DNA from 3 places in the Streptosporangium sp. NPDC049078 genome. Region 2 is predicted to be linked to each of the others. Evidence: riboswitches for the same ligand, from Rfam matches in the RefSeq annotation. Region 2 holds a riboswitch; each other region holds the start of a gene.

Region 1 (7,079 bases), on a different contig from region 2:
AGCCCTCCGACAGCCACATCGGCACCCGGCCACCACGGGTCGCGCCGGTGGCCACGTGGGCGAGCTCGTGGGTGATCACCACGTCCCTGCCGGTCTCGGTGAGCCTGGCGTATCCCGAGGGCAGGACGATCACCCGGTCCGCGGTCGCCATCGCGGCCAGGCCGCGGGTGCTGCCGGCTCCGGCGAGCGTCGCGGCCTCGGCGTCGCCGGCGGGAAAGAGGATCACCGCGGGAACCGGCCCCCAGATCTCCGCGATCGTCGCGCGGGCGCGGTCGGCCCTCGCCGCCAGATCCCGCAGGACGGCGTCGGGGACGCCGTGGCCGATCACGAGGGAGTGCTCGCCCCTGACGGTGACGGCGGCACCCGGCCACAGGTCGCGGAGGTCGCCCGGGTCCCGGAGGAGGCGCCGGGCGTCGTACGGGCCGTGCGGGAGGAGCGGTGCGGCTCCGGCCAGGAGGGGGCCCGTCCCGGCGAACGGACCGGCGCTCATCAGCGCCAGCATCCCGGCGAGCACGGCGCGGCGCCCTTTCGGGACGGACATACGAGCCGATGGTACTTGACCGGCATCTCGACCGGCATGGAGCGGCCCCGGCCCTCCTGGTGGAGGGCCGGGGCCGCTTTTCCGTGCTCGGGCGTGTGCTTTCGGCACGTGCTTTCGACGCGCCTCCGGCGTGTGCCCGGACGCGGGCTCGGGCTCCCGTACTCGGGCGCGGTGCTCAGGCACCGTGCCCGGGTCCGGCGCTCGGGCGCCGTGCTCGGGTCCGGCACCCGGGTTCGGAGTTCGGGAGCCGCGCTCGACGCGGTCCCGGGTCCCCCACCCGGGCTCAGGCTCCGGGTCGTGCCGCTCCGGCGAAGGAGGACTTGTAGTAGCCCGCCAGCTTCACGACACGAACCGTCTTGCCACTGCTCGGCGAGTGGACCATCCTGCCCTTGCCGACGTACATGCCGACGTGGCCCTTCCCGCTGAAGAACATCAGGTCACCGGGGCGCAGTTTGCTCCACGAGACCTTCTTCTTGATCGCCCTGTACTGGCTGTGGGTGACCCTGGGGAGGGACACACCCGCCTTCTTCCAGGCGTACCGGACGAGCCCCGAGCAGTCGAACGCTCCGGGCCCGGAGGCTCCCCAGCGGTAAGGGGTGCCGATCTGCTTCTTGGCCGTCGAGACCGCCTTACCGGCCCGTACCTTCTGTCGTGCCGCCTTGCTCATCTTGGCCTTGGCCTTGGCCTTCACCTTGGCCTTCGCCGTGGCTGTGGCCGAGGCCTGAGTGACGGTCTTGGTGGTGCTTTCGGTCTTCTCAGAGACGCCGGCCGCGCTGTTGACCAGGATCTCGGGGGGACCGTCCGCCGCCTGCGCCGCCGTGGGCCCGAGGGTGACCGCTCCGGCTGAGGCGGTCAACGTGAGGGCGATACCGCCGAGGGAAAGGCGGAAAAGGCGCGACAGACGAGGGTTGTGCAGGGTGCTGGACAGGATTTCTCCTTGGGGCTTCCACTGATGCCTACCGGGTTAGCTGACGGATTCGGGCTTGGAAGATGCCCTACGGCATAAACATGCCGATTCACCCCTGGCCGCAGCGTGCTGGGCCTTTTGGGTCCCCGGTTCCATGCCTCCTGGCTGCATGGATTCGGCGGGCCGCCGCAATGATCTCCGCCCCCGGGTGGGGGCACGGCGGCCGGCTGGATTCTTATAAGGGAACCGGCCCGAAGACCGACATTCACCGCGACGGCGTGGCTTGCACGTCGCGACGCCAGAAGTTACCCCGATCCCCAACGTTCGGCAAAGCATTCCCCAAATCCGGGAGGGCCGGCCCCCTTCTTGATCTTACTGTTATCCCTGCTTAATGGCCATTTATGCTAATGAGATATGACCCTCGTCACATCCTTCGCATCACGCCCGGCAAATCACGGTTTCGTAATGTTCGTCACACTCATCGTGATCCACCGATGATGGACCGTTCCCGGACGGTCGGCCGGACGCTCTCAGCGCCTGACACAGGTGTAGGCCCCGTAGATCGACTGCTGGAAGTCCGCCTCGACGATCTCGAAGCCGACGGCGTCCAGCATTGGTTCGAGCAGCCATCTGAAGGTGCTGTACTCGGTGCGCAGATGCTCGGCGTAGTCCTCGCGCGTGTAGCCGAGCGCGGGGTCGTCCGCCGCGCCGTCGAGCCAGCGGCCGAACACGGCGTCGGCCTCGTCCGGCCGGAAGTCGAAGATCAGGTCACGCAGGCGCAGGACGCCCCCCGGCCGTACGATCCGCGCGACGCGGTCGAGCGCGACGGCCTTCCAGAGGTCGGGGAGCTGATGGAGTGCGTGGCGGGTGTAGACCGCGTCGGCGGGCGGCCCGGTGTGCTCGTAGGACAGGAAGCCCGCCCGCACGCACTCGACCGCGGAGAGCCTGTTCTCGGCGGCACGGGCGGCCAGGAAGTCGTGCATCGCCGGGGAGACGTCCACCGCCACCACCCGCGAGAACCGCCGCGCCGCGGCCAGGGCGAACTGTCCGGTCCCCGCGCCGAACTCCACCACCGTCGCGCTCTCCCCCACGCCGTGCCTCGCGAGCACGGCGAGGTCCTCTTCGGGGTCGGGCCTGCCCTGCTTCCGGTCGAACCCGGCGACGAACGCGGCGTCGAGGTGCTCAGGTCCGGCGTACGCGAGCTCGTCGGGTATCCATGGTTTGATCATGTTCCGATGCTCGCAGCAGCACCGCGCCCGGCACATCCGGTTTTTTCCGGCGCCCCACCCCACCCGGCGCGGGAGCCTCGCCGTCGCCTCGCAGGCCACTGCGGACGGAGCCGCCGTGGGGCCGCTGAGCCACAGGGGAGCACCGGGGAACCGCCTGGGGCACCGGGCGCCACCGGGGGTCATGGCGGCCACTGACGGCCACTGACGGCCACTGACAACGCCGCGGGGCAACGCTCAGGGGCGGACGGCTCCGACGATACGACGGCCGTAGGACGACAGCGGGACGGTCTTGACGACGTCGCCCGTCTGCGGGGCGTGCACGATCTGGCCGTTGCCCGCGTACATGCTGACGTGGCCGAGGCCCTCGCTGAAGATGAGGTCGCCGGGCTGGAGGTCGCTCAGGGAGACCTTGCGGCTCGCACCCCAGCTCCACTGCTCCCAGGTCGTCCGGGGAAGGGAGACTCCCCCGTTGCGCCAGGCGCCCTGGACCAGGCCGGAGCAGTCCCAGCCTGCCGGGCCCGTGCCGCCGTACCGGTAGGGCTTGCCGATCTGGGCGAAGGCGAACTGCAGGGCGGCGCGGGCGTTGCCCGAGGCTGAGCCGGTGTACTGGACCCCGGTGCTCTGCGGGTTGCCCACCTTGAAGGCGTTGAGCTCGCGCAGGAGCTTCGTCTGTGCCCTCACCATCTTTTCGGCCTTGGCCTTCTCCTCGGCCAGCTCGTCCCGCGTCTTGTCGGCGTCGACCAGGGCCTTCTTCGCCTCGTCCCGGCCGATCCGCAGCGCCTTGGTGGCCTCGTCGAAGGCGTTCAGCGACTGGGCGCGGGAGGTGGACATCTGGTCGGCGGCCGCCAGGCCGCTCAGCAGGGCACCGGGGTCGGACTGGTAGATCATGCCTTCCCAGCCGTTGATCGACCCGACCTGGTAGCTGCTGACGGCCATCGAGACGAGCTCCTTGCGCAGCCCGGCGACCTGCTTGTTCTGGCGGGTCAGATCGGCGTTCAGATCGCCGTACTTCTTCCTGGCCCGCTTCCACTTCTCCGAGGCCTGGTTGTACTTCTCGACGATCTGGTCGGCCTGCTCGTTGAGCTTCTCCAGCTTCTTCTTCGCCTCGGCGGGGGTCGGCCTCAGCTGGGCGGACGCTCCGCTCACCGGCATCGTCAACAGCGCGAGAGCGAGCCCTACCGCCACCGGTATCCGAATCAGTCCAACCGGCAAACCCGCCACGGCCACGTCAACGCCTCCCGACTGCACCAGACCTGCGGCGAATAGTACAGAAGAAGTAATGGTTGACTCACCTTTTCACCGGGTTTGCTCCTTGTTCGCAGGTGACCGCTTTACCCGCGGCCGACGGCTTTCTCCCCGGAGGGCGTCGTCGGCCGCGGGAGACGGCCCTGTCAGGAGCGGTACCTCGGACGCAGGGGGGCACCGTGGGAAGCGCCCCCTGGGAACGGGTGGTGTCCCGGCCTCGGAAAGCACTCCCGCCGGTACTCCGGTCGCACTACCCGCAGGCGGCGATGTCGCAGATCTTGGCGGTCATCCTCCTGGCGTCGCGCAGCTGGACGCTCCAGTCGCCCTTCGCCGGCTTGTCGTACTCCCCCGCCCAGAGATAGACCAGGACGGCGTTGCCCTTCCTGACCAGCACGCTCCGGTCACCGCCCACCCCGGCCTTCCTGCCGTAGTGGACCTGGCCGGAGATCCTCAGCGCCTCGTCGCCGAGCCCGGTCAGGCGCGAGGAGGCGTAGCGGTAACTCGCGCCGGAGTCGGTCCTGGCCGCGCACTTGACCAGGGCGGCACGCACCTGGGCGACGGCCGAGGCGGCCGAGGCCCGTGAGCCGTACAGGATCACCTGCTCGACCTTCATGAAGTCCGGCACGCCGGTGAAGGTCACCGTCCGGGCGGCCACGCGGCCGGTCGCGGCCAGTGTGCGCCTGTCGCACGGGTTGACGGCGAGCCTGGCCTTCGCCGAGTTGCCGACCGTCCAGTTGGTCTCGGGATCGTTGTCCTTCTTGGCGGCGTCCTTCTCGTACAGCAGGAAACCTCTGGGAATGGCGGCCGCCTCGGCCGTCGCGGGGGTGGTGACGGTCGCCCCTGCGGCCAGGACGGCGAGGGCGAGCGTTATGATCTTCTTCATCTGGACCCTTTCAGCACGGAGACCCCCGCCTTCAGCCGTGGGGAGAAAGTCAACGAATCGAGCCTCCTGGGTGATCCGATGCCCCACGACCTGAAAAGGTTTACGCGCGGCCCAGACGTCTGAGAAGAAGCACCGAGGGCACCGGCCTCGCGCCCATCCTGCGCACCGACTCGGCCACCTCGCGATCCGAGGAGACCACCGCGATCGCGCGCCCCGCGGGCTCGGCGCGGACGAGCTGGCGGATCAGGTCGTCGGCGATCTGGTTCGGGGCGCTGAACAGCACGCGCACCCCCCTGGGTGCCGACACCGGGACCGGCCCGTTCAGCTCGGCGCCGTCGAAGACGCAGGTCAGCTCGGTGCGGGTCTGCGCGTAGAGCGCGCCGAGACCGGTGAGAAGGCGGCTTCGCTGGTCGGCCAGGGTGAACGTTCCGTAACCGGCCTTGGTCACGTTGTAGCCGTCGACGATCAGATGGATCTGTGGCAGCGCGAGCAACTGGTCGAGCAGGGCGGGATCGTCGTCGGCGAGCGCCCGCGCGGGAACCGCCTGGACCCCCTGCCTGCCCGGCGCCACCGAGGCGACCGAGTCGGCGGGACGGTGGATGCCCGAGGGCAGGGCGAGCTCCCTGCGCAGCCCGGCGGCGGCGTCCTGCAGGGCGTCGAGCAGCATCCGGACCTTGGTGTCCTCCACGCTGCGGCCCTCGCGCGCGGCCCTGCGCGTCGACTCCAGCTGCCGCTCGGCGTCGGCGAGCCGCTCGCGCAGGCGGCGCAGCTCGCTCTCCACGGTGCTGCCCGCCGAGAGCGCGGCGGCCTTGGCCTCGTCGGCCACCTCCTGGGCCGCGGCGGCACGCGCCTCGGCCGCCTTGGTCCGCTCGCGGGCCTCGTGCAGCCTGCGGCGCAGGTCGGAGACCTCCGAACGTGAGGTCTTGAGCTGCTCGCGCAGCCGCTCGGACTCCTCCTTGGCCGCGGTCTTCTGGGCGGCCAGCTGCTCGCGCAGCCGGGAGACCGTCTGCTCCTGGGCGGAGCCCTCGGCCGCGACGGCCGACCTCTCCAGCTCGGCGCGGGCCGCCTCCACCATGTCCGCCCAGCCCGGCGGCCTGGTCAGGTATGCGGCGGCGGCCACCATGACGGGCTCGGCCGCCGGCGGGACCGTGCCCTCGGCCAGGCTCGCGACCAGCTCGGGCCAGCCCGCGGTCAGCGTCTCCGCGACCAGCTCACGGAACTTCTTGTCGACCTCCAGCTGCGCGGCGATCGGGGCGCCGCCCAGCCTGGCCCGCTTGCGGGGATCGAACCTGGCGATCCCCTTCAGCGGAAGTGGCACCGAGGCCGCGGGCATCGAACCGAGGATCTGGGCGGCCAGCTCCACGACGTGTAAGCGAACCTGCTCGGGTAACGGACGAGACAGGCCCTCTCCGGCTGAACTCATCACGGCCCCTACTCGGATCGGTCTTCACGTCAAGGGTACGGCTACCGCACCGTGACCCCGACCTGACCGTACGTGGGCCGGTGATCGACGAGGCCGTGAACGCTTTATGGACAAGCGCTTGCTGCTGGGTTACGACTGGCGGATCACCTTGTGACGTACGCCACCCGGGAGAGCGCGATGCATGAGCCGACGAACGAGCACGACCGGCGGAGCGAGAAGATCGAGAAGATACGGACCTCGACCCGCGACCTCGGGGAGTTACGCGAGCGGATGAGGTCGTGGCTCTCCCTGAGGGTGGGAGGCCCGGCCACGATCTCTCCGCTTTCCCGTCCCCTGAACAACGGCATGTCCAGCGAGACCCTGTTCTTCGACGCCTCCTGGACCTCGGCCGAGGGCGGGTACGACCTTCCGTGCGTCGCCAGGATGGCCCCGGCGGACGAGGCCGTCCCGGTCTTCCCCGGCTACGACCTCGGCAGGCAGTACGAGGTCATGCGGCTGGCGAGGGAGCGCGCGGGCGTGCTCGCGCCCCGGACCCTGTGGTACGAGCCCGACCCCGGCCCGCTGGGCGCCCCGTTCTTCGTGATGGAGCGGCTCACCGGCGACATACCGCCGGACGTGATGCCCTACACCTTCGGGAGCCGGCTGCTGGACGCCTCCCCCGCCGACCGCGACCGGCTGCAGCGCGGCAGCGTCGAGATCCTGGCCACGCTGCACGACGCCCGCTTCACCGCGGAGGAGCTACGCCCCCTGCGGAGCCCGGGGACGGGCGAAACGGCGTTGCGCAGGCACGTCGAGGAACAGCGGGCCTACTACGAGTGGGCGCACGGCTCCATGCCCGTGCCGCTGCTGGA
Region 2 (7,079 bases):
GTCGGCCAGCGCCTCCTTCGGCACGAGGTCGAATCCCCGCTTGAGCTGCAGGTTCGCCACCACGGTGAAGAGGTTGGCGTTGCCCGACCGCTCGCCGTAGCCGTTGGCGCAGCCCTGCACGTGGGTGGCGCCCGCCTTGACCGCGGCCAGCGAGTTGGCGACCGCGCAGCCGGTGTCGTCGTGGCAGTGGATGCCGATCCTCGCCGACGTCCCGACGGCCGCGTGCACCACCTCGGCCAGCTCGTCGGGGAGCATGCCCCCGTTGGTGTCGCACAGCGCGATGACCGAGGCTCCCGCCTCGGCGGCGGTGCGCAGGACCTCCAGCGCGTAGTCGGGGTTGGACTTGTAACCGTCGAAGAAGTGTTCCGCGTCGAGGAAGACTCTCTGGCCCTCCGCACGAAGGTGGGAGACCGTGTCGCGGATCATCGCGAGGTTCTCCTGAAGGGTCGTGCGGAGGGCCAGCTCCACGTGCCGGTCGTGACTCTTGGCGACAAGGGTTACGACCGGCGCGCCGGATTCGCGCAGCGCGGCCACCAATGGGTCGTCGGCTGCCTTCACACCTGCCCGGCGGGTCGCGCCGAACGCGGCGAGCTGCGCGTGCTTCAGGTCGAGCTCTGTTTGAGCGCGCCTGAAGAATTCCGTGTCCTTGGGGTTGGCTCCCGGCCAGCCTCCCTCGATGAAGCCGACGCCCAGACCGTCCAGGTGACGCGCGATGGCCAGTTTGTCGGCCACCGTGAGGTTGAGCCCCTCCTGCTGGGCACCGTCACGGAGAGTCGTGTCGTACACGTGGAAACGATCGTCGGCCATGTCAATCTCCTTCGCGGTTCGATGATTCGCCGCGCGCTCGTTCGGCTTCTGGAAACAAAAATGACCCCTCACGGACGTGAGAGGTCTGCGCGCCGGCGGTGTCCCTTTTCAGCCGGCGCGCCTGCCGATAATGAGCAGACCGTAGAACATGATGCTTCGGAGTCTGCCACACGCCGACACCATCTGACACATCGATCTCAGGATCCGAGATCCGCGGCGTGCCCGAACGGCCCGGGACACGGCCTGGAATCACCCCCGTCGCCGTCCGGCACCGGCGAGAATGGGCCCCATGAAGGCGACTTATCTCGACCCCACCGTGGGGCAGTATCTGCTCGCGCACACCAGCCAGCCCGACGACGTCCTCGACGCCCTCGCCGTCGAGACCCGCGAGCTGACCGGCGACAACGCGTCCATGCAGATCTCCCCCGACCAGGGGCGTTTCCTTACCATGATCGCCCAGCTCTGCGGCGCCAGGAACGCGGTGGAGGTGGGCACCTTCACCGGCTACTCCTCCATCTGCCTCGCCAGAGGGCTCGCTCCCGGCGGCGGGCTCACCTGCTTCGACGTGAGCGAGGAGTGGACGGCGGTCGCCCGGAGTTACTGGGAGAAAGCGCAGGTCGCCGACCGCATCGAGCTGAGGATCGGGCCCGCGGCCGAGCGGCTGCGCGAGCTTCCCGAACACCCGGCCGTCGACCTGGCGTTCATCGACGCCGACAAGGTCAACTATCCCGTCTACTACGAGATCCTCATGTCGCGCCTGGCCCCCGGCGGGGTGATCCTCGTCGACAACACCCTGTGGAGCGGGCACGTCGCCGACCCCACCAGGGACGACGAGACCGTGCGGCACATCCGCGAGTTCAACGACATGGTGAGCGCCGACGAGCGGGTCACCTCGATCATGCTTCCCATCGCCGACGGCCTCACCATGATTCGAAAGCACTGACGAAAACTTTCCCGAATCGCGGGCGAAGGAAAACCTTTCCGATTACTGTAAGCGATGTGACAAACACGTTGCGCCCACCCGCGCGGAGGGAAGGATGACCTCATGGCCAAGACCCTGGAACGCCGCGAGGCGAAGCCCGTGTCCACCAACCATCAGGAGCTCGAAGCGCACTACCAGAGGACCTGCGACCAGTGGCCCGACCGTAAGGTCGAGATCATCAACGGCCGGATCGTGGTGAGGGAGTTGCCCACACTCAACCACGCCAAGAGCATCCTGCAGTTGTTGATCCAGCTCATCCCGTTCGCCACGGAACAGGGCTGGCATCCCGTATACGACGTCAAGCTCTTCCTGGGCGTCCAGAAAGATCGTTATCGGCCCGATCTCCTTGTCCTGCCGAAGTCTCCCCGCATGTGGGACGAGGAGAACGTCTATGCGGAGGAGACGCTGCTCGTCGTGGAGGTGGTCTCCCCCAGTAGTCGGAGCGACGACCACGTCACCAAACCGGAAAACTGCGCGATCGCCGGGGTTCCGCTCTATCTGGTGATCGACGCCACCCAGAATCTCGCCCGGCTCCTCAGCCATCCCGGGGAGAGGGGCTACCAGCGGCAACACCAGGTGACCCTTGGAGAGCCCCTTGAGCTCCCCGCTCCCTGGAACCTCACGATCGACACCGGCAAGCTGACCGAAGGGTAGGCCCACTCGGCGGGAGGCCCGGCCGGGGCGGGAGGCCGGAGCCCCCGCCGAGCCGGGGGTCCCCGGACGCCTCGACCGGGCCTCTCCCGCACGGGATCGGCCCTGCACTCCGCGCGCGACCTCGATCAACCTGAAGTGATCACTCGTCGCACCGGATCGGACACGGCCGCTCACCCGCGACGACACGACGCGTGTGGAAAACGGGGGCAACGGATCGTGTGGACCCAGCCATACGCTCCGTCGCCCTCGACGGCGGTGGAAGGTGCTCAGCAGATCTTGTGGACCCAGCTGTGCGGGTCGGGACGGGTCCCGTACTGGATCCCCACGAGCTCCTCGCGGATCTTCGAGGTGACGGGCCCCTGGGTGCCGTCGCCGATCGTCCAGGCGCGGTCGGCGCCCTTGACCGAGCCGACCGGGGTGACGACCGCGGCGGTGCCGCAGGCGAAGACCTCGGTGAGCTCGCCCGTCTCGCAGCCCTGCTGCCACTCCTCGACCGACAGGCGCCCCTCCTCGGCCTGGAGGCCGAGGTCGGAGGCGAGGGAGAGGATCGAGTCACGGGTGATGCCGGGCAGGAGGGTGCCGGTGAGCGCCGGGGTGAGCAGGCGGTCTCCGTAGACGAAGAACAGGTTCATCCCGCCCATCTCCTCGACGTAGCGGTGCTCGCCCGCATCCAGCCAGACCACCTGGTCACAGCCCTGCTCGACGGCCTGGCGCTGGGCGACGAAGGCCGCCGCGTAGTTGCCGCCGCACTTGGCGAAGCCGGTGCCGCCGGGGGCCGCGCGGGTGTACTCGGTGGAGAGCCAGACCGTCACGGCCTGCCCGCCTCCGAAGTAGGCCGCCGCCGGAGAGGCGATGACCATGTACTTGTAGCTCCTGGACGGGTAGTTGACGCCGAGCGCCGGCTGCGTGGCGATCATGAAGGGGCGCAGATAGAGGCTGTGCCCCGGCGTGGTCGGGACCCACTCGCGGTCGGTCTGGACGAGCAGCTCCAGCGACTCGACGAACGTCTCCTCGGGCAGTTCGGGCATGGCCATCCGCAGCGCGGAGCTGTTGAAGCGGGCGGCGTTCGCCTCCGGCCGGAAGGCCACGATCGCGCCGTTCTCCTGGCGGTAGGCCTTGAGCCCTTCGAAAAGCTCCTGCGCGTAGTGGAAGACCGACGTCGCGGGGTCGAGGCTGAGCGGGCCGTACGGCATGAGCCTGGCGTCGTGCCAGCCCTCACCCTCGGTGTAGTCGATCGAGATCATGTGGTCGGTGAAGACCTGACCGAACCCGGGACTCGCCATTACCTGCTCGCGCTCTGCCGCGGTGCGAGCGTGGTCGGAGAGCTGCACGTCGAAGCTGAGCTTCTGAGCGGTGGTCATCGCACGGATCCTTCTCTTGAGGTCTGGCTTACCCTTGGGTCCATTCTGCGTCGGACCGGGTAACGGGAAACTACTCCATCCATGCCGAAAACCGGCAGTGCTGGAGAAACAAAAACGCGCCTGGCGGCTCAGGTGAGCCGCCAGGCGCGTCGGGGTCGAGGGAGGCGGCTTCCTCAGCCGGCTACTCGGGCGGTGATGTCGTCGCCGATCTCGTGGGTGGTCCGGCCGGCCCGGCCGGCCGTCCGCTCGACCAGGTCGTCGGCGACGGCCTGCTCGACCCTGGTGGCCTCGGCGGCCATACCGAGGTGGTCGAGGAGCATGGCGACCGACAGGATCGTGGCGGTCGGGTCGGCCTTGCCCTGGCCCGCGATGTCGGGGGCGCTGCCGTGAACCGGCTCGAACATGCTCGGCGCGGTGCGGTCGGGGTTGACGTTGCCGCTCGCCGCCAGACCGATGCCGCCGGCGATCGCCGCGCCGATGTCGGTGAGGATGTCACCGAAGAGGTTGTCGGTGACGATCACGTCGAAGCGCTCCGGCTGGCTGACGAAGAACATCGAGGCCGCGTCGACGTGGCAGTAGTCGGTCTGGACCTCGGGATATTCCAGGCCGACGCGGTCGAAGGTGCGGGCCCAGAGGTCGCCGGCGTAGGTGAGCACGTTGGTCTTGTGGACCAGCGTCAGCTTTTTGCGGGGGCGGCCGAGCGCCTTGTCGAAGGCGTAACGCACGACGCGCTCGACGCCGTAGGCGGTGTTCAGCGACTCCTGGGTGGCGATCTCGTGCGGCGTGCCCCTGCGCATGACGCCACCCGCTCCGGCGTACGGGCCCTCGGTGCCCTCGCGGACGACGATCATGTCGATGTCCTCGGGGCGGGATCCGCCCAGCGGCGTCTCGACGCCGGGGAAGAGCTTGACCGGGCGCAGGTTCACGTAGTGGTCGAGCTGGAAGCGGAGCTTGAGCAGCAGGTCGCGCTCCAGGATGCCCGGGGGCACGCTGGGGTCGCCGACCGCGCCGAGCAGGATCGCGTCGTATCCGCGCAGTTCGTCGAGGACCGGGTCCGGCAGGGTCTCGCCGGTTTCGTGGTAGCGCTTGGCGCCGAGGTCGTAGGTGGTGGTCTCCACCTTCGTACCGACCGCTTCGAGGACCTTCAGCCCTTCGGCGACGACCTCGACTCCGATTCCGTCCCCGGGGATGACCGCCAGGCGAATGTTACGCGAATCCATGCAGGCACCTTACCGGTCCGTCTCGGCGATTGAACACCGGTCTCATTCTGCGGACGTGTTCGCACGACAGACCCTCTGATCGTTTTGTCCTTTTTTGCTCCCTATTGACCGTTTAGGGAGGTTTCGTTATGGTCCTCCCATTCACATCACTGCCTAATCCGTACGGGCCATCCCCTTACCGGGCCCGCACGGAGCCGGGGAACCACTCTTTACGGGATCTACCGCACCCCCGAGAACACCGCCCCTCCCCCGGAGCGCGTTCCCGGTCGTCATCAGGCGGATCCCTTGGGGCGAATCAGCGCGTTCTCGCGCCGTAGGGCGGCCTCCACGCCCGAGCCCGACAGCTCACCCGGCCGGCCTTATGGAAGGAATCATCCTGTCCGGCACAGTTCTCCCCCGCGTCCTGTCCATCTCCGCCTCCCTGATCCTCGCCGGCGCCGCGGTGTGCGCGACCTCGACCGCCGCCCTGGCCGCCTCCCCGCCCCCCGCCCCCGGACCCGCGGCGCTCAAAACCCCCACGCTGAAGGAAACGCTGAAGGCGATGGACGTCAGGCCCGCCTGGCAGAAGGCCGTGCAGTGGGCCATGTCCAAGCGCGGAACGCCCTACGTCTGGGGCGGCACCGGCAACGGCGGCTTCGACTGCTCCGGCCTGATGCTCCGCGCCTACGGCGCCGCCGGGATCAAACTCCCCCGCGTCACCTACGACCAGTACGCCGCCTTCTCCAAGAAGATCGCCTGGAAGGACCTCAGAGCCGGTGACCTGGCCTTCTTCAGCGGCCTCGGCCACGTCGGCATGATCACAAAGCCCGGCTACATGGTTCACGCCCCGCAAAGCGGCGACGTCGTCAAGGAGGAGAAGCTCAGCTCCTGGCGCCGCGCCTCCTTCGTCGGCGCGGTCCGCCCCGACCCGCAGGGGGTCCAGCTCGCCAAGCGGGTCGAGCTCGCGATCGAAGTCGTGCCCGGCGGATGAGACACGCCGGCGGATCGCCGCCGGGAGGCCGTGGAGGCCCCGGTGGCGGCGAGAACGGGTTCAGCGGGTGGGGGCACCACCGTTGTCCCTGCGGTCCAGAGCGGTCTGGAGCGCGTCGGTGGCCTCGTCCTCTGTCTCCTCGGGACGGTTCCAGGGATACATGTCGTACATGGCGAATCTCGTCTCGGTCGCACGCGAGCAAGGAAGGTGGTCAAGTCTCCGGTCGGGACTCCGACCAGGCCTGATGTCGAGGGTCCGGATCACGGACCGGCGACGGGGGCTTGGAGCCGGCAAGCGCCACAACACCGCGGCGAGTCGCCGGCCTGCCCCTGTCAGGCCTCGCCGCGGCAGGTAGGAATTACGAGAACCTGGCGCATTTCATTCCAGGCTACCTGCCCACGGAAACGCCGTCTCGCCCGGCGTACACACTTCTCACATGCTGAGACGAGATGTGGCCGCCGCCCCGGTCATCGGGGCGGCGGCCACATCGGTGGACCACGGCCGTGTTTCCCGTACGTCCCCCGATCGGTCCTGGGTGATCGCATGTCGTCCTGGATCGGGAAGGGCCACCGACCCGCGACGACGCGGCACGCGCGGGAAACGGGGCTAGTCGGCCAGGTCGGCCGAGCGGCCGCTGTCGGCGCCGATCTCCGCGCCGATCTGGTCGATCACCTCGGCCGGGATCGCGGTGTCGACGGTGAGGGCGATCAGCGCCTTGCCGCCCTTGGCGTCCCGGGCCACCTGCATCGAGGCGATGTTGATCGAGTGGTCGCCGAGAATACGGCCGACCACGCCGACGATGCCGGGACGGTCGGTGTAGGTGAAGAACGACAGGTGGTCGGTGGGCTCGATCTCCATCTGGTAGCCGTTGACCTCGACGATCTTCGTGATCTGCCTCGGCCCGGACAGGGTGCCGGAGACCGAGACCGTGCGGCCGTCGGCGAGGACGCCGCGGACCGTCACGACGTTGCGCCAGTCGGGGCTCTCGGAGCTGGTGACCAGCTCGACCGACACCCCCCGGTCCTTGGCCAGCAGCGGGGCGTTGACGTAGGTGACCGAGTCCTCGACCACGTCGGTGAAGACGC
Region 3 (7,079 bases), on a different contig from region 2:
GTCGAAGAAGGCGACGGTGCCCGGGTCGGTCTTGACCGCGGCCTGCTGGGCCACGGCGACCAGGCCGCGGCGCACCGCGACGCTGTTGGCTCCGGGGGTGGCCAGGGTGGCGACCTTGCGCGGCTTGCGCGGGTCGCGGATGTCGAGCACGTCGACGGTACCGGCCTGCGCGTTCACCACGAAGACCCTGCGGGTGGAGGCGTCGTACGCGGTGATCTCCGAGGCCCCGGCGGTTCCGGCGGTGTGACGGCCGAGGAAGGTCAGCGTGATGCCCCGGTGGCCGGATTCGGCGGTGGCCGGAACCACGGAGAGGGGCAGGAGGAGCAGACCGGTGACCGCCGCGGCGGTCGCCCTGGTGAAAGTCATGGTGCGCATGAGATGAAGTTTCGCAAAATATCGTGACTTACTGCTGACGTCGATCTGACCGTGGAATGAAGTCCCCCGGTCAGGTGTGCACCCTACGGAATTCCTTGGGCACCTCGGGCATGCCGGTCATGTCCGTTGACGCGATGACTACTGGCTGTTCAGGGGTTACGGTCAAGATGAGAGCCGGGAGGAGACCCGGGAGGGCATCGGGAGGGGCATGATGACCATCGACGTACCCGAGGCTTACCACCGCGCACTGGACGACTTCGGCGCTCTTGTCCACCGGATCGGCCCCGAGCAGTGGGAGAACCCGACCCCGTGCGTCGACTGGGACGTGCGTGCTCTCGTCAACCACGTGGTCGGCGAGAACCTGTGGGCTCCCGTGCTGCTGGCCGGGGGGACCTCCGCGGACGTCGGCGACGCCTTCGACGGAGACCTGCTGGGCGACGATCCCATCAAGGCCTTCGACACCTCGGCCGTACCCGCCATCCAGGCGGCGACAGGCGTTCACGCCCTCGGCCGCCTCGTCCACCTGCCGTTCGGCGACGTGTCCGGCCGGGAGTACATCACCGAACTGTTCGCCGACGCGCTCATCCACACGTGGGACCTGGCCCGCGCCATCGGTGCCGACGAGCGTCTCGATCCCGAGTTGGTCGAGGCCTGCGCCACCTGGTTCAGCGACGCCGAGCCCGGCTACCGGCAGGCCGCGGCCACCGGGGAGCACCCGCAGCCTCACTCGGGCACCGACCCGCAGATCCTGCTGCTCGCCTCCTGGGGCCGCCGCGCCTGACCATCGGAGCGCGTGCCGTCAGCCCGCCGCCGGCCGCCGGCCGTGGTTGGCCCTGCGCTTCTTGCGCGCCCTGGCCTTGCGTGCTCGTCTGCCCATGCCGACCACCCCTTCGCCGAGGTTCCTCCGGATCCGTACGGGACTCGATCTCACTCGCCCAGACCTTCACATTCCTCCTGGAACGTCCGTCGCACAAGGCCTGGACGGCGATCCGTCCGGCTCCGGCGGACCGTATTTCCCCGGCGTTTCCCCCGTCTTGACGTTCCCCACCCGTTGGATGGACGCGTGACCGGGCTCCTCACCCGTCAGGCCGGACTCCCGGCTCCGTCACCGGACTCTAGGCTCCGTCACATGAGCGAGAAGCTGATGGCCCGCTGGCGATCCCTCGCCGGCGCGGGGGCCGACCCCCTCGGCCGCGAACTGATCACCCGGTACGACGAGCCGCACCGCAGATATCACACGACCGCCCATCTGGAGGCGGTGCTCACCCATGTCGACGCCCTCGCCGACCACGCGAGGCGCCCGGACCTGGTACGGATGGCTGCCTGGTTCCACGACGCCGTCTACGACCCGCGGCGTGCGGACAACGAGGAGCGGAGCGCGAGGCTGGCCGAGCGCGCGCTGCCGGAGCTGGGGGTGCCCGCGGAGGATGTGGCGACGGTCGCCCGGCTGGTCAGGATGACCGTCACGCACGCACCCGCGTCCGGCGACGCGGACGGGGCCGTGCTGTCCGACGCGGACCTGGCGATCCTGGGCTCCTCCCCCGACGTCTACGCCGCCTACGCGGCGGCCGTGCGCGAGGAGTACGACTTCGTCCCCGACGACGTGTTCAGGGCGGGAAGGGCCACGGTGCTGCGCTCGCTGCTCGATCTTCCTGTGATCTTCCACATCGCCGATCTGGAGGGGGCGGCGAGGGCGAACATCGCGGCGGAGCTTGATCGACTGTGAGCGGCCGGCCACCACAATCCAACAACCTCCCCCACCTGCTCGTGGTATTTTGGTGGAATCTGATGGATTAAGGGGAGTGAGGCGATGCTCGCCCAGCAGCGACAGCAGGCGATCCTGGAAAGGGTGCGCGGCAGCGGCGGGGTCAGGGTCGCCGATCTCGTCCGGGAGCTCGGCGTGTCCGACATGACGATCCGGCGCGACCTTGAGGTGCTCTCCGAACGCGGTCTGGTGGAGAAGGTCCACGGTGGCGCCACCGCCACCGGGCCCGGCTCGACCGAAGAGCCGGGTTTCGCCGCCAAGTCGGTGCGCCAGCAGGCGGAGAAGGAGACGATCGCCCGGCACGCCGCCCGGCTCGTCCGGCCGGCCACCGCCGTCGCGCTCTCCGCGGGCACCACGACCTGGACGCTCGCCCACCAGCTCGTCGACGTGCCCGAGCTGACCGTGATCACCAACTCGATCCGGGTCGCCGACGTCTTCCACCGCTCCCCCAGGGCCGACCACACGGTCGTGCTGACCGGCGGGGTCCGCACCCCCTCCGACGCGCTGGTCGGTCCGGTCGCGGTCTCGGCGATCCGCGGCCTGCACGTCGACACCCTCTTCCTCGGCGTGCACGGTATGAGCACCCGCGCCGGGTTCACCACCCCCAACCTGCTCGAAGCCGAGACCAACCGCGAACTGGTCGCCTCCGCGCACCGCCTGGTGGTGCTCGCCGACCACACCAAGTGGGGCACGGTCGGCATCAGCACGATCGCCGAGCTGGCCGAGGCCCACATCGTGGTCACCGACTCCGGCATGACCGAGAAGGCCCGCGAGGAGCTCGCCGCCTCGGTGGGCGAGATGATCATCACCGAACCCCAGCGCGAGAGCGAGATCGCCGGCCGATGAAGCGTACGATCACCCACCTGGCCGACGGCCGGGAGCTTTTCTACTTCGACCGGCGCGACGACGCCGACCGCACGGCACCCGACCGACGCGACCTGCCGCCCCGTCCCGCCGCCTCCGAGCTGCGCTACGACCCGCTCACCGAGGAGTGGATCGCGGTGGCCGGGCACCGCCAGGGCCGCACCTTCCTGCCCCCCGCCAACGAGTGCCCGCTCTGTCCCTCGACTCCGGGCAATCTCACCGAGGTCCCCTCCTCCGACTACGAGGTGGTGGTCTTCGAGAACCGGTTCCCCTCGTTCTCCGCCCAGCCGGGCGACCACCGGCCGATCGGAGGGTTGAGCGAGGTCCGTCCGGGGGTCGGCAGGTGCGAGGTGGTCTGCTTCACCTCCGAGCACGACTCCGCGTTCTCGCGGCTCTCCCCCGAGCAGGTCGAACTGGTCATGGAGGCCTGGGTCGACCGTACGGCGGAGCTGTCGGCGACGCCCGGCGTGGAGCAGGTCTTCTGCTTCGAGAACCGGGGGGCGGAGATCGGCATCACCCTGGCCCACCCGCACGGCCAGATCTACGCGTACCCCTACGTGACCCCGCGCACCAGGCTCACCCTCGGGGCGGCCGAGCGCCACAGGGAGCGGACGGGCGGCAACCTGTTCGCCGACGTCCTGGCCGCGGAGCGTGCGGCCGAGATCCGGGTGGTGGGCTCGAACGAGCACTGGACGGCCTTCGTCCCCGCCGCGGCGCGCTGGCCCGTGGAGGTCCACCTCTACCCGCACCGCAGGGTCCCCGACCTGGTCGCGCTGGACGCCGGGGAACGCGCGGCGTTCGGCCCCCTCTACACCGACGTGCTCCGCCGCCTCGACGGGATCTTCGGCGTGCCCATGCCGTACGTCGCGGCCTGGCACCAGGCACCGGTCTCCACCGGCCGCGATCTGTCGTACGCGCACATGGAGCTGTTCAGCATCCGCCGCGCGCCGGACAAGCTGAAATACCTCGCCGGGTCGGAGTCGGCGATGGGCGCCTTCGTGAACGACGTGTCGCCCGAGGCGACAGCACAACTGCTGCGCTCTGTTGTCACGAACTGATTACCGCTTGGTCTCGTCTTGAGGTCGCATGACCTGCTGTTTACCACTACTATCCTTCCCACATCGGCTGTAAACGCTGATTTGCCTAATCCCGGGCACCTTGCCCGGGAGCCGGGGAACCACCGCACCTGGGGTGAAACCACTTCGGTGGAAGGGCTTCCTCCAGCCCGAACCCGTCAGCTAACCCGGTAGGCGTAAGGAGAGGAGAGTGCGTGGCGGCCCCGTCCCCCACGTTCCGTCGGCGTGCGTCTCTGGCCCTCTGCCTGAGCTCGATCGTCGTGTTCACCATCGGCGCCCCCACCGCCGGAAGCGCGGACCCCAAGCCCACCGAGGCCAAGCTCCGCGCCGAGCTGGCCAAGCTCGGCAAGCAGGTCGACAAGCTGATCGAGACCTACGCGGCCACCCGCGAGTCGCTCAAGATGGCGCAGAAGGCCGAGATCGTCGCCAAGCAGAACCTGGAAAAGGCCGAGAAGACCTACGTCGAGGCCAAGCGGGAGGTCGACTCCATCGTCCAGTTGCGCTACCAGAGCAGCGGCGGAGGGCTGCCCGCGCTGATGTTCTCCGGCGACATGGGCGCCGCCGCGGTGATGGAGCAGCTCACCGCCCAGCAGGCCGCCCACCTGGAGGGCTTCGTCAACAGCATCGAACGCAGGAAGCGGGCGGCCGAGACGGCCGCCACGCTCACCGACGAGATCGGCGACGAGGCCAAGGAGGTGCAGGCGCAGCGCGAGAAGGCCGAGAAGCTGATCCGCGACATGAAGAACAAGCTCGACCGGCTCGCCCCCACCGGTTCCGGCCGTCGCGCCGACGGCAGCTGGGCGCCGCAGCTGCCCACCGGCGCCGACAACATCACCGACCGCACCCGGATCATGCGCGACGCCGTCATGAGGCGCTTCAACCTGCCGTACTCGGTCGGCTGCTACCGGGCCGTCAACGACGGCGGCGAGCATCCTCTGGGCCGTGCCTGCGACTTCATGATGAGCGCCGGTGGCGCGATGCCCACGGCCGCCAACCTCGCGCTCGGCGACGAGATCGCCGCCTGGGCCATCAAGAACAAGGCCAAACTCGGCGTGAAGTACGTGATCTGGCGCCAGCGCATCAACCACGGCTCCGGCTGGAGGTTCATGTCGAACCGAGGCGGCATCACGGCCAACCACTTCGACCATCCGCACATCTCGATGTACTGATCTCCGGGAGCGGCGCCCGGTCGCGTGAGCGGCGGCTCACCCCTGGGCGCCCCCGTGGGCGAAGGTGGGCGCCGCGCCCGTGGACGCGGGCCGGGCGGCGCCCCCGCCCGCCTGGAGGGGGGCGAGGTCGACGAATATGCGGTAGTCGGAGATCAGGCCGTCGTCGCGGGTGCGCCAGATCGATACGGCCACGACGCCGACGTCCGTGCCGTCGAGCCGCCGGTAGGTCACCTCGGTCTCGGCGATGATGTCGGCGTCCACCTGCCAGTTCCGCACGATCCTGTGCCGCAGGCCGCCGATGGTGGAGAAGAAGTCCCGCAACCCGGCGGCGATGGCCTCGCGTCCCGCCATCGGCTCGGCGTTGCCGAACACCAACGTGGCGTCCTCGGCCAGCAACCGCACGAACTCGTCGGGGTCGAACGAGTCGACCGTCCGGAAAACGCGTCGCACCGCGTCGTCGCTCATGCCGATCCTTCCTCACACCGTCGGGATCACTGGTGGGGACGATACGGGGCGAGGGACGAGGCACAACTATCGCCGGGGTAGGTGTCCCGTCGCCCGAAGGCACACCGAAGGTCTGCGGAACCGGGGTGCGACGGCCAGGTCTGCGCACCGCGCCGGATCGCGGCGCGTCCAGCCCTCCGCACCCCTCGTCAACGGCACCGGCCCCTGGTTCACCGATGCGCGGCCTTCAGGCCGACCTCTCCCAGACATTCCAGTACGGCGTCGACGGACATCAGGAACGGGTCGGACTGCAGAATTCGCGTGTGCATCGTGCTCATTTCCTGACCCGGCAGGATTCCCAGCTCCCGGTCGAGCAGCACGATGGTCTCCTGAAACACCTCCAGCGCCTCCCCTTGGCGACCGGTCCGGTAGAGGGCGAGCATCAGCAGGGTGCGGAACCGTTCGTGGAACGGGAAACGCATGATCAGGCCGCGCAGCTCGGGTATGGTCTCGAAGTGGTTCCCGAGGCCGATGTCCGCGCCGATGCGCAGCTCCAGCAGTGAGGTTCGCAGTTCCTCCAGCCGGCTGACCTCGTGGTCCGCGACGGCGCTCTCCGCCAGGTCCGCGTACGGCCTGCCGCGCCACATGTCGAGCGCCTCCGCCGAACAGCGCGCCAGATCCTTTATGTCGGAGGAGAGCATGGCGTTCAGCGCCTGTTTGGCGAGCGCCTCGAACCTGTGGACATCGAGTTCGTCGGGATGCGTGACCAGCGCGTAGCCCTCACCCCGCTGCTGGATCCGGTCGTGGCCGAGAACATGCCGGAGGCGGAACACGTAGACCTGCATCGCCTTCCGCGGATTCTTGGGCTGTTCGGTCCACAAAATATCCGACAAGATCCCGACGGGCACCGACTGCCCCGCTCTGCTGAGCAGTATGCTCAACAACTTTCGCGGTTTCTGGGCCGGCATCGGCACTTCGACGCCGTTCACGGTAACCGCCAGATCCCCGAGAACGTGGAACTGTACCTCGCCCTCCGGGAGGGTGTTAGGCGACATGTGTTTTCCTTCGCGGGTGGGAAAGGGACGTCGGCCTCTTCATGGGAATGTCGTCTTCTCCGCCGTGCATGCCGTCACGGAACGACGGTCGCGCACGGATCGGGAACGTGAGGTGCCGGTCGATGACAGGCGCGTACGACGTCTCGACGAAGCGCTACCTCGATCAGGGCGGAACTGTGCCGCCGCGCTCGGAACGGGTGGCCGGTGGCTCGGCCGGAAACGTGAATCGCGGATCTCACCGGTCTCGCACCCGATGGGAAGGCCCGGAAAGGGGACCAGAAAGAGGTCGTGAACCGCCTTCGCCCCATGGGCGACGGGACGGGACCCGCTG

What was found. A riboswitch is a leader RNA that binds a small molecule or an ion and turns the genes downstream of it on or off. The one in region 2 is predicted to bind cyclic di-AMP.
Region 1: linked by a shared signal. The riboswitch ahead of AB0B90_RS29490 (C40 family peptidase) and the one ahead of AB0B90_RS05975 (C40 family peptidase) in region 2 are both predicted to bind cyclic di-AMP.
Region 3: linked by a shared signal. The riboswitch ahead of AB0B90_RS34895 (hypothetical protein) and the one ahead of AB0B90_RS05975 (C40 family peptidase) in region 2 are both predicted to bind cyclic di-AMP.

Annotation. Positions count from the first base shown of each region.
Region 1 is NZ_JBEZEL010000018.1:193,463-200,541, reverse strand. Features, by position in the region: gene AB0B90_RS29495 (hypothetical protein) at 1-541, opposite strand, end outside; gene AB0B90_RS29490 (C40 family peptidase) at 825-1,397, opposite strand; cyclic di-AMP (ydaO/yuaA leader) riboswitch at 1,480-1,639, opposite strand; gene AB0B90_RS29485 (class I SAM-dependent methyltransferase) at 1,979-2,677, opposite strand; gene AB0B90_RS29480 (NlpC/P60 family protein) at 2,912-3,862, opposite strand; gene AB0B90_RS29475 (hypothetical protein) at 4,173-4,805, opposite strand; gene AB0B90_RS29470 (NYN domain-containing protein) at 4,906-6,228, opposite strand; gene AB0B90_RS29465 (phosphotransferase family protein) at 6,406-7,079, shown strand, end outside.
Region 2 is NZ_JBEZEL010000003.1:211,863-218,941, reverse strand. Features, by position in the region: gene cimA (citramalate synthase) at 1-807, opposite strand, end outside; gene AB0B90_RS05995 (O-methyltransferase) at 1,097-1,750, shown strand; gene AB0B90_RS05990 (Uma2 family endonuclease) at 1,853-2,443, shown strand; gene AB0B90_RS05985 (branched-chain amino acid aminotransferase) at 2,710-3,804, opposite strand; gene AB0B90_RS05980 (3-isopropylmalate dehydrogenase) at 3,978-5,024, opposite strand; cyclic di-AMP (ydaO/yuaA leader) riboswitch at 5,180-5,398, shown strand; gene AB0B90_RS05975 (C40 family peptidase) at 5,386-5,994, shown strand; gene serA (phosphoglycerate dehydrogenase) at 6,601-7,079, opposite strand, start outside.
Region 3 is NZ_JBEZEL010000025.1:104,700-111,778, reverse strand. Features, by position in the region: gene AB0B90_RS34925 (choice-of-anchor I family protein) at 1-375, opposite strand, end outside; gene AB0B90_RS34920 (TIGR03086 family metal-binding protein) at 587-1,156, shown strand; gene AB0B90_RS34915 (hypothetical protein) at 1,175-1,306, opposite strand; gene AB0B90_RS34910 (metal-dependent phosphohydrolase) at 1,505-2,101, shown strand; gene AB0B90_RS34905 (DeoR/GlpR family DNA-binding transcription regulator) at 2,186-2,986, shown strand; gene galT (galactose-1-phosphate uridylyltransferase) at 2,983-4,062, shown strand; cyclic di-AMP (ydaO/yuaA leader) riboswitch at 4,135-4,271, shown strand; gene AB0B90_RS34895 (hypothetical protein) at 4,275-5,249, shown strand; gene AB0B90_RS34890 (nuclear transport factor 2 family protein) at 5,286-5,714, opposite strand; gene AB0B90_RS34885 (AfsR/SARP family transcriptional regulator) at 5,924-6,661, opposite strand.